One region of the Streptomyces sp. NPDC088915 genome, then DNA from elsewhere that is predicted to be linked to it. Evidence: riboswitches for the same ligand, from Rfam matches in the RefSeq annotation. Region 1 holds a riboswitch; each other region holds the start of a gene.
The links. Region 1 has a riboswitch for cyclic di-AMP ahead of ACIP5O_RS26745 (transglycosylase SLT domain-containing protein). Riboswitches for the same ligand answer to the same signal wherever they lie in the genome.
Positions count from the first base shown of each region.

Region 1 (3,264 bases):
GCTCCTCGCGGGCCGGCTCGCCGGGGTCACGAAGCGGCTGGCCGGGCGGCCCGGCGTCGCGGGGCTCCCGCTCGGCTACTTCGGGGCGAGCACGGGAGCGGCGGCCGCGCTGTGGGCGGCGGGCGACCCCGCGTCCCCCGTCGCCGCCGTCGTCTCGCGCGGCGGCCGGCCGGACCTCGCGGCCGACCGGCTCGCCGGGGTGCGGGCCCCGACCCTCTTGGTGGTGGGCGGCGACGACCCGCTGGTCCTGGACCTCAACCGGCGGGCCGGGGCGCTGCTGCGCTGCGAGAACCGGCTGGCCGTGGTGGAGGGCGCCACCCACCTCTTCGAGGAGCCCGGCGCCCTGGAGGAGGTGGCGGAGCTCGCCACCTCCTGGTTCACCGCGCACTTCCGGGGCCGGGGCGCCCCGGAAGCGTCCGGTGCGGACTAGTACGCGCTGTCGACGTTGTCGATGGAGCCGTAGCGGTCGGCCGCGTAGTTGCAGGCGGCGGTGATGTTGGCGACCGGGTCGTACATGTCCATCGACGTGCCGGGCACGTGGTAGGCCAGGAAGGTCGGCTCGATGACCTGGAGGAGGCCCTTCGAGGGGGTGCCATTGACGGCGTTGATGTCCCAGTTGTTGATGGCCAGCGGGTTCCCGGAGGACTCGCGCATGATGTTGCGGTGGATGCCCTCGTAGGAACCGGGGATGCCGTGCTGGGCCATGACGTCCAGCGACTGCCGGATCCAGCCGTCCAGGTTGTCGGCGTACTGGGTGGCGGCGACCGGGGCGGCCTCGACCGGGGTGGCCGGAGCGGCGACGGCCGGGGCGGCGGCGGAGGCCCCCGTGCCGGTGTCGGCGGACGGGGCGGCCGCGCGGCGCTCGGAGCGGTTCGCCCGGTCGGTCGAAGTGGACTTCTCCGCCTTCGCGGTGGCCTTCCGCTCCGCCTTTTCCTGCGTCTTCGGCTGCGCCGGGGCAGCCTTGGCGGCGCCCCGATGAATCGTCAGTTCCAGACCCGGGTGGATGAGTGACGGATTGTCACCCACGGCGCTCTGGTTGGCACGGTAAAGGCTCTTCCAGCCCCCCTGAATTCCCTTCTTGTGGGCGATCAGGGAAAGCGAGTCACCGCTCACGACGGTGTACGTGCGCGTGGCCTCCGGAGCGGCCGGAGCCTTGGCGGCGGCCGGGGCGGCGGGGGCGGTGAAGGCCTTGGCGGCGATCTCCGGGGCCGGGGCGGCGGGCGCGGCGCCGGCCGTGGCGGGGGCGATCAGGGGCAGGGACAGCGCGGCCCCACCCGTGCCGACCAGGGCGAGTCCACGGGAGATGTGGTTGCGGCGGGGGCGGCGGTGCTTACCGTGTGCAGGCATGACGGGATTCCTCTCCGGCGCCTACGAGGTGAGCTGTCGGGTTCGGACGGGAGATGTCCGGCCGCGCGCACGCGGCTGCACCCCGAGCCGTTCCGGATTCCGGACCGGCGTATTCGTGGGTCCCCCGCTCCTGCCGTCGGGTGAAAAGGGAGGTTTCCGAGCGGTGGCAGGATTAGGCGTTCCGCTCGAATGGGGGTGACCGTAGGCCAGTAATACGGCGAATAACAAGAGGATCAGAGCGGCGGCCCCGGTAAATGGATCACCGAATTCGGGGAATTCAAGATCGGCCGGGCTCCGGAAGCGCCGAACTTCCTTGTGCGGTACGGGGTGGGGGAGGGCGGCGCCGTGCGGCGGGCCGTGCGGAGTGAGTCGCGTCACCCGGTGAGTTATGTCCGAATATGCGACGTAATTCCATTGATGGGGAAATAAGGCGAAAATCGATGGAGTGGGGCCTCTGGGGCATGAAGAGCCGTTGTAGCGGCATTCGGGGGCACTCAAGGGCAAAGCAGGCAAAGCCGACATTCTTCTTGAAGGATGGAGTGACCGACCCAGGAGCCGCCCGATGCCCCCCGCCGCCCCCCAGCTCACCCCCGCCGCCCCCGCCGCCCCCGACGTCCTCGACCGTGAGGCGGCCGCCCTCTACGAGAGCGCCGTCTGGCAGCGGATCGTCACCGACTGGCCCGCCCCCGCCCCCGTACCGCTCGCGCCCGCGCCCGCCCCCGCCCCGCTGCCGCCGGGCGAGGAGGGGAGCTGGCGGGACCTGCTCAGCGTGCCCGTCGAGCGGCTCGTGGCCGAGGCGCTCGACGCGCTCCCGGCGCCGGGCCCCGCCGAGCGCCGCCTCCCCGGCCGGATCGGAGCCGTCCTGCCGGACCGCCTCCACGTCTGGCGCCGCGTCGGCCGGGCCGAGCTGCGCCCCTCGGTCCACCTCGGCTACGCGCGCCTCGTCCTGACCGAGTGGGGCTGGCAGAACGCCCCGTACAAGCTGCGCGACAGGCGGGGGGCCCGCTGTGTCTGCGGGGCGCTCCTCGCCGCCCACCGCCTCGGCTACGGCGGCGCGGACACCATGAACGAGGCGGCCGCCTGGATCATGACCGAGCTGCGGTCGCGGGGGTGGCGGGACCTCATCGGGCCGTGGAACCGGGCCCCCGGGCGCACGGCCGACGACGCCCTCGCCCTCCTCGACGCCACGATCCACCGCGCCGCGCACGCCGGCCGCTGACGGCGCCGCCCGGGCGCGGGGCCCCCGTACGCCCCCGCGCCCGGGCCGCCGTGATCAGCCGCTGACGCTCGGGGCGCCGTTCTCGATGTGGCCGGTGTACCGGCGCGACCAGGTCCCGTCGACGCCGGTGGTGATCGTGAAGTCGTACCAGCCCTTGTGGTAGGCCACGGCGTTGAAGAAGTCCTCGGTGCCGGAGTTCGCCGGCACCGTGTACGTCCACGGTCCGTCCGTCCGGTAGGCGTTGGAGCGGATCGTGAAGGTGACGGGCCCGCCGGAGGCGTTGGTCATCCTGAACCAGAGGGCCGTCTTGCCCGTCCCCGGCTCGGTCGCGAACCGGGCCGCCACCTCGACGTCCTTGCCCGCCTTGGAGGCGTCGCCGATGAACCGGCGCAGGAAGCGGTTGGGCCCCATCATCGAGATGTCGTACTTCCCGGACCCCGAGCCGGTGCCGATGTTGAAGAAGTCGGTGGCCGTGCCGCCGGGGTCCACGGTGTACTGCCAGGCGGCCGTGTCGCGGTGCTGGTGCGGGTGGATCGAGAAGTGCGCGGCCCGCCTGGCCTCCGCCCCCTGGTTCGTCATCGAGAACCAGGCCAGGATCTTGCCGCCGGAGCCGAACTCGAAGCGGTCCAGGTTGCCGTTCACCTGGTACGGCAGGGCGCGCGCCGGCCGGGTGCCGGACTCCTGCGCGGGCAGGGCGT
Region 1 is NZ_JBIVIR010000016.1:23,768-27,031, reverse strand. Features, by position in the region: gene ACIP5O_RS26750 (phosphoribosyltransferase family protein) at 1-430, shown strand, start outside; gene ACIP5O_RS26745 (transglycosylase SLT domain-containing protein) at 427-1,347, opposite strand; cyclic di-AMP (ydaO/yuaA leader) riboswitch at 1,353-1,536, opposite strand; gene ACIP5O_RS26740 (hypothetical protein) at 1,910-2,566, shown strand; gene ACIP5O_RS26735 (phosphocholine-specific phospholipase C) at 2,621-3,264, opposite strand, start outside.

Region 2 (3,264 bases), on a different contig from region 1:
CTGACCCGTCTGCCGGACCTGCGGCTCGCCGCCGATCCGGCCGAACTGCGGTGGCGCGGCGGGCTCATCATGCGCGGTTTGCGCACGCTTCCGGTGGAGTTCTCCCCGTCCGTACCCCTCTCGTACGGTGACGGTCCGTCAGAAATGTGATCTTCATGTGATCGGGTGGCCATCGACTTGTGACGAGCGTTCGAATGCCGCTACGTTTCCCGGCAGTCTCAGCCGTCACGCGAAAGGCGTACCTATGCGTTCCGGGAACGGACGACACCGTCGCCCCCGTCAGGCCCCCGCCATCGTCGTCGCCGCGGGCGTGACCGGATCCGCCATGGCGCTGCCCCTGCTCGCCACCGGATCCGCGTCCGCCGCCGACGCCGCCACCTGGGACCGCGTCGCCGAGTGCGAGTCGGGCGGTCAGTGGAGCGCCAACTCCGGGAACGGGATGTACGGCGGCCTCCAGCTCACCCAGGCGGACTGGGAGCGCCACGGCGGCCTGGCGTACGCGCCCAGCCCCGACCTGGCCAGCCGCGCCCAGCAGATCGCGGTGGCCGAGAAGGTCCTCGTCAAGGGCAGCGACACCTGGGCCACCTGCGCGCCGATCGCCGGCCTGAAGAACGACGGGAAGCCCACCGGGGTGGACCCGGGTCCGGCCGCCGCTCCGGCGACCTCCGTGGCACCCGTCCCCGAGTCGAACTGGAACTCGGGCTCGTCGGGCGCCTCCACGGCCGCGCCGTCCACCAAGGCGCCGAAGCCCTCCGCCCCCGCGACCGCCCCCTCCACGGCACCGGCCGCGCCGACGGCCCCCGCCGGCTCGACGGGCCCGAGCGCGCCGACCGCCCCCTCGACGCCGTCCGCGCCGTCCGCGTCGACCGGGACCACGGACCCGGCGGACCCGACGCTCCCGGCCGATCCGTCCGACCCGACGGTCCCCGTCGCCCCCGGTGAGTCCGTTACGCCCGATACGTCTGTTACGCCCGGTATCCCGGAAGATGAGGGAGCGTCGGCCGCGCCCGGCACGGGCAAGCACCGGGGCGAGGCCGCTCCGGAGGAAACCGGCAAGCCGGACAGCTCCACCGAATCCGGTAGACATGCCTCGGACAAGGGCAATCTTTCCGAAGAGGCCGAATCGACCCCGATCGCTGACGAAGCGAAGGATTCGGGCGCAACGGACAGTCAGGGCTCTTCGGGTGAATACGTCGTGCGACCGGGTGACAGCCTTTCGGACATCGCCCAGGCGAACGAACTGCCCGGAGGGTGGACCGCCCTCTACGACGCCAACAAGCGGACCGTGGGCACCGATCCGGACCTCATCCTCCCTGGTCAGAACCTCGACCTGACGAAGGGTTCGGTCCCGACGGCCGGGTAGTTCGTGGGTGTATGTCCGGTTCCGGGCGAGTGAGACATGGGTCTCTTTGTCCCAACTGGCGTGTCGCGCCCGCAAGCTCCGCTTCCGTCATCCCTCACCTGCGCAAACAGTCCCCTCCGAAGGGCAAGAAGAGGCGAAATTCGTCGTATGAGCCTCTTTGAACTTCGGGGGGGTCTGTGTCTACGGTCGTCATCGCTCGCCACCGCGGGCCCCGTCGACCGAAACGCCGAATCCTGCCGTCGGCCGACGGGAACAGTCGTCGCGCAAGCGCCGAAGGCAGGAGCGGGGGACCCAAGGTAAGTGCCGGGCCCGGCCGTCCAGACACGGACGGCCGACGACCGGCTTGGGGTGAAGCCGCGTGCTAGGACACGCGGCCGGGCAACTCTTCGGCCCGAACCCGACAGCTCACCTCGCAGGCGTCGGTGAGGAGAATCCCCATGCTGTTTTCCGTCAAGGGCAAACACCGCCGTCCCTCCAAGGCCGCCCAGGTCGCCGCGCTCGTCGGCGTCACCGGCGTCGCCGTCGCCGCCCCGCTGATGACCGCGGGCACCGCCTCGGCCGCCACGGCCTCCGAGTGGGACCGCGTCGCCCAGTGCGAGTCCGGCGGCAACTGGTCCATCAACACCGGCAACGGCTTCTACGGCGGCCTGCAGTTCACGAACTCCACCTGGGCCGCCTTCGGTGGCACCGCCTACGCCCCGCGCGCCGACCAGGCGTCGAAGGCGCAGCAGATCGCCGTCGCCGAGAAGGTCCTCGCGGGCCAGGGCAAGGGCGCCTGGCCGAGCTGCGGCGTGGGCCTCTCCGGCGCCTCGTACGACGGCGGCGCCGCCGAGAGCGCGCCGCAGGAGCAGTCGCAGCAGGAGCAGCCGCAGCAGCAGGCGCAGCCGAAGCAGGAGCGGAAGGCCGAGCAGCCGACCACCCGCAGCCAGCCGCGCCAGGCTCCGAAGGCCGCCCCGCAGAAGACCGTCACCACCCCGACCGGCAAGACGGTCAAGAAGGGTGACGGCGAGTACAAGGTCGTGGCCGGCGACACCCTCAGCAAGATCGCCGACGCCCAGGGCGTCAAGGGCGGCTGGGCCCAGCTCTTCGAGCTCAACGACGACGTCGTCGAGAACGCCGACCTGATCTACCCGGGCCAGCAGCTCCACCTGAAGTGAGCCCGGCGGGTCGCGTGAGTCCGGCGGCTCACGCGCCCCCGATGACCCTCCCGCGGTGACCACCCCGGTCCGGCGCGCCACTCCCCCGTGCGCGCCGGGCCGGGGTTCCCCCTTGATGGGGGGACACCTCTCGTACGGGACGACCCCTCGTACGGGACGACCTCTCGTACGAGACGGCCCTCCGTACGGGACGGCCGTCGGTCCCGTCTGACGGTTACCGCCCGGTAGGTCCGGGGTCCTTCGTCCCGTTGTGCATGCCCTCGGGTCCTTTTTCGTCCCAGGGGGCGGGCGCCCGGCCGGTCGGAGCCTCCGGGGCGGTTAGGCTCTTGTCGCAAGGCCAAGCGACCCTGCACCGACCTTGCGTCACATCCCGCGTCACATCCCAGAAGGAGATGCTCGTGCCGTCCATCGACGTCGTCGTAGCCCGGGAAATCCTGGACTCCCGAGGCAACCCCACGGTCGAGGTCGAGGTCGGCCTCGACGACGGCAGCACCGGCCGTGCTGCCGTTCCGTCCGGCGCCTCCACCGGTGCGTTCGAGGCCCTCGAGCTCCGCGACGGTGACCCGAACCGCTACCAGGGCAAGGGCGTCGAGAAGGCCGTCCTCGCCGTCATCGAGCAGATCGGCCCGGAGCTCGTCGGCTACGACGCCACCGAGCAGCGCCTGATCGACCAGGCCATGTTCGACCTGGACGCCACCCCGGACAAGTCCTCGCTCGGCGCCAACGCCATCCTCGGCGTCTCCC
Region 2 is NZ_JBIVIR010000010.1:51,126-54,389, reverse strand. Features, by position in the region: gene ACIP5O_RS19320 (cytochrome P450) at 1-150, shown strand, start outside; gene ACIP5O_RS19315 (transglycosylase family protein) at 245-1,363, shown strand; cyclic di-AMP (ydaO/yuaA leader) riboswitch at 1,622-1,797, shown strand; gene ACIP5O_RS19310 (transglycosylase family protein) at 1,801-2,520, shown strand; gene eno (phosphopyruvate hydratase) at 2,913-3,264, shown strand, end outside.
Region 2: another riboswitch for cyclic di-AMP. It lies ahead of ACIP5O_RS19310 (transglycosylase family protein); the one in region 1 lies ahead of ACIP5O_RS26745 (transglycosylase SLT domain-containing protein).

Region 3 (3,264 bases), on a different contig from region 1:
CGTACGGGTCTCCCTGGAGGTCCCGGTCTCCCGGCTGCCCAAGGCGCTCGGGCTGCTCGCCGAGGCCCTGATCGCTCCGGCGTTCCTGGACACCGAGGTCGAGCGCCTGGTGCGCAACCGCCTCGACGAGATCCCGCACGAGACGGCCAACCCGGCCCGGCGCGCCGCCAAGCAGCTCTCCAAGGAACTGTTCCCGGCCGACTCCCGGATGTCCCGGCCGCGCCAGGGCACCGAGGAGACCGTCGCGGCGATCGACGCCGCTGCGGTCCGCGCCTTCTACGAGGCGCACGTGCGGCCCGCCACGGCCACCGCCGTGGTCGTCGGCGACCTGACCGGCGTCGACCTGGAGAAGGTCCTCGCGGAGACGCTGGGCGCCTGGACCGGCGAGCCCGGCGAGGCGCTGCCGATGCCGCCGATCACCGCCGACGACACCGGCCGGGTCGTCGTCGTGGACCGCCCCGGCGCCGTCCAGACCCAGCTCCTCATCGGCCGGATCGGTCCGGACCGGCACGCCCGCGCCTGGCCGGCCCAGGTCCTCGGCACGTACTGCCTCGGCGGGACCCTGACCTCGCGTCTGGACCGGGTCCTGCGCGAGGAGAAGGGCTACACGTACGGCGTGCGGGCCTTCGGGCAGGTGCTCCGCTCGGACGCCGGGGGGAACGGCGCCGCGATGCTCGCCATCAGCGGCTCCGTCGACACCCCCAACACGGGCCCGGCCCTGGACGACCTGTGGAAGGTGCTGCGCACCCTGGCCGCCGAGGGGCTCACGGACGCCGAGCGGGAGACCGCCGTGCAGAACCTGGTGGGGGTGGCGCCGCTCAAGTACGAGACGGCCGCCTCCGTCGCCGGGACGCTCGCCGACCAGGTGGAGCAGCACCTCCCGGACGACTTCCAGGCCCAGTTGTACGCGCGCCTGGCCGAGACGGGCACCGTCGAGGCGACCGCGGCCGTGGTCAGCGCCTTCCCGGTGGACCGGCTCGTCACGGTCCTGGTGGGCGACGCGGCGCAGATCGCGGAGCCGGTGCGGGCGCTCGGCATCGGTGAAGTGACCGTCGTCACCGGCTGATTGGGCCCTGCCCGGCCGGGCGCACGGAGGACCCCGACGTGACGGATCGTCGGGGTCCTCCGTCCGTCCGCGCGAGAGGCGCACGAGAAGCGCACGAGGGACGCCTCGGTGAATTGTCCGTATTGGCGCCAAGAGTGATCATCTGGCCTGTGGCATGCCTTACAAAAGGTCATGTTCGGTTGGTGATCGACTGGCGGTCCGCATAGCGTCGGTGCGGCTGTCCGCCAGTTGCACCCGCCGCATCCGCGGCACCGGACAGTCATCGCCGAGTCCCCGTCAGGCGCGAGCCTGGGGAGCCGGGGACCCACACGTAGTCCCTGGGGTGAATCGGACGCCTTCGCCTCGCGCGGAGGGGCCCGTAGGAGACCTTCCTGCTCCGAACCCGTCAGCTAACCCGGTAGGCGAGAAGGAAGGAAAGGAACAACGTCTTCATGGCGTTCACCCGTGCCACCGGGAAGCATCGTGGTTCGAGCCGGATGGCGCGCCGCGGCGCGGGCATCGCGGGCGTGGCGACGCTCGCCACCACCGGCGTCATCGGAACCCTGGCCTCCCCGGCGCTCGCCGCCGACACGGACAACCGCTCCCCCGAGGACACCGGCCTCACCAAGGTGATCGCCGAGGACTCCCTCGTCGACCGGCTCAACGCCCAGGCCGACGCCCAGGACCGGGAGGCCTTCGAGGCCGTCGCCCAGCAGAAGGCCCGCGCCGAGGCGAAGCGCAAGGCCGAGGCCCGCGCCAAGGAGATCCGCGAGGAGAGGGCCCGCGCCGCCCGCGAGGCCGAGCGCCGCCGTCTGAACTCCTTCCAGCTCCCCGTCTCCGGCTCGTACGTGTCCACCGGCTACCAGACCGGCGGCTCGCTCTGGTCCTCCGGCAGCCACTCCGGCGTCGACTTCCACGCCGCCTACGGCAGCCGGGTCGTCTCCGTCGGCTCCGGCACCGTCGTCGAGGCCGGCTGGGGCGGCGCGTACGGCAACAACATCGTCATCCGGATGCACGACGGCACGTACACCCAGTACGGTCACCTCTCCTCCATCGGGGTGTACGTCGGCCAGACCGTCGAACCGGGCCAGCAGATCGGCGTCTCGGGCTCGACCGGGAACTCGACCGGGCCGCACCTCCACTTCGAGGCGCGCACGAGCGCCGAGTACGGCTCCGACATCGACCCGGTCGCCTACCTCCGCGCCCGCGGCGTCACCGTCTGACCCGCCCCGCCGCCCCACTCGCGTCGCAAAAGCCCCGGCTCGTGCTGAGCCGGGGCTTTTCGCCGCCCCCGCGTCGACCAAAAGGTGGCCATGGATTCCATGGGGGCATCGGAAATTCCGGCATGCTGCAATAGAGTCGCGGATCAGGCGCAGAACAGGCGCCGCTCGCATTGTCTCGCGCGACCAAGGCGGAGGTCGGACATGCGCATTCCCGCGCATTCGGTATGCACGGCGATCCGGGACGACATCGTCTCCGGCGTCTTCGAGCGGGGCAGCCGGCTGACCGAGGAGCAGCTCGCCCGCCGGTACGGGGTCTCCCGCGTCCCGGTCCGCGAGGCGCTGCGCACCCTGGAGTCCGAGGGCTTCGTCCTCACCCGCCGCCACGCGGGCGCGCACGTCGCCGAGCCCACCGAGCAGGAGGCGGCCGACCTGCTCGACATGCGGGCGCTGCTCGAACCGCTGGGGGCCGCGCGGGCCGCGCAGCGGCGCACCGACGCCCACCTCAAGGTGCTGCGCGGCCTGGTCAGGCTGGGGCAGGAGCGGGCCAGGCGCGGCCAGGGCGAGGACCTGCGCTCGCTCGGAGGCTGGTTCCACGAGACGCTCGCGCAGGCCTCCGGCAGCCCGCCGCTGACGGCGCTGCTCACCCAGCTGCGGCACAAGATCGCCTGGATGTACGCCGTCGAGCAGCCCGAGCGGCCGGTGGAGGCCTGGGCCGAGCACGGCGCGATCGTGGACGCCGTGGCGCGCGGGGACGCCGAGCGGGCGAGGGCCCTCACCGCGCTGCACGCGGAGCGCTCGATGTCGCTGCACCGGCTCAAGGGGCCGGAGCGCGGACGCGTGAGGGTTTCGCAACACGTCGTCAACACGACGAGTGCCCGGAATTAACACGCGCACCGTATACAAAGAATGGGAATTGCGCGGGGCCTTTCGTGCTGCCCGAAAACCCTGTGTCGCCCGAAAACTTCGTGCCGCCCGGAAACGGGGGTGGCGGGGGAG
Region 3 is NZ_JBIVIR010000013.1:160,418-163,681, reverse strand. Features, by position in the region: gene ACIP5O_RS23645 (M16 family metallopeptidase) at 1-1,066, shown strand, start outside; cyclic di-AMP (ydaO/yuaA leader) riboswitch at 1,320-1,485, shown strand; gene ACIP5O_RS23640 (M23 family metallopeptidase) at 1,498-2,268, shown strand; gene ACIP5O_RS23635 (GntR family transcriptional regulator) at 2,470-3,153, shown strand.
Region 3: another riboswitch for cyclic di-AMP. It lies ahead of ACIP5O_RS23640 (M23 family metallopeptidase); the one in region 1 lies ahead of ACIP5O_RS26745 (transglycosylase SLT domain-containing protein).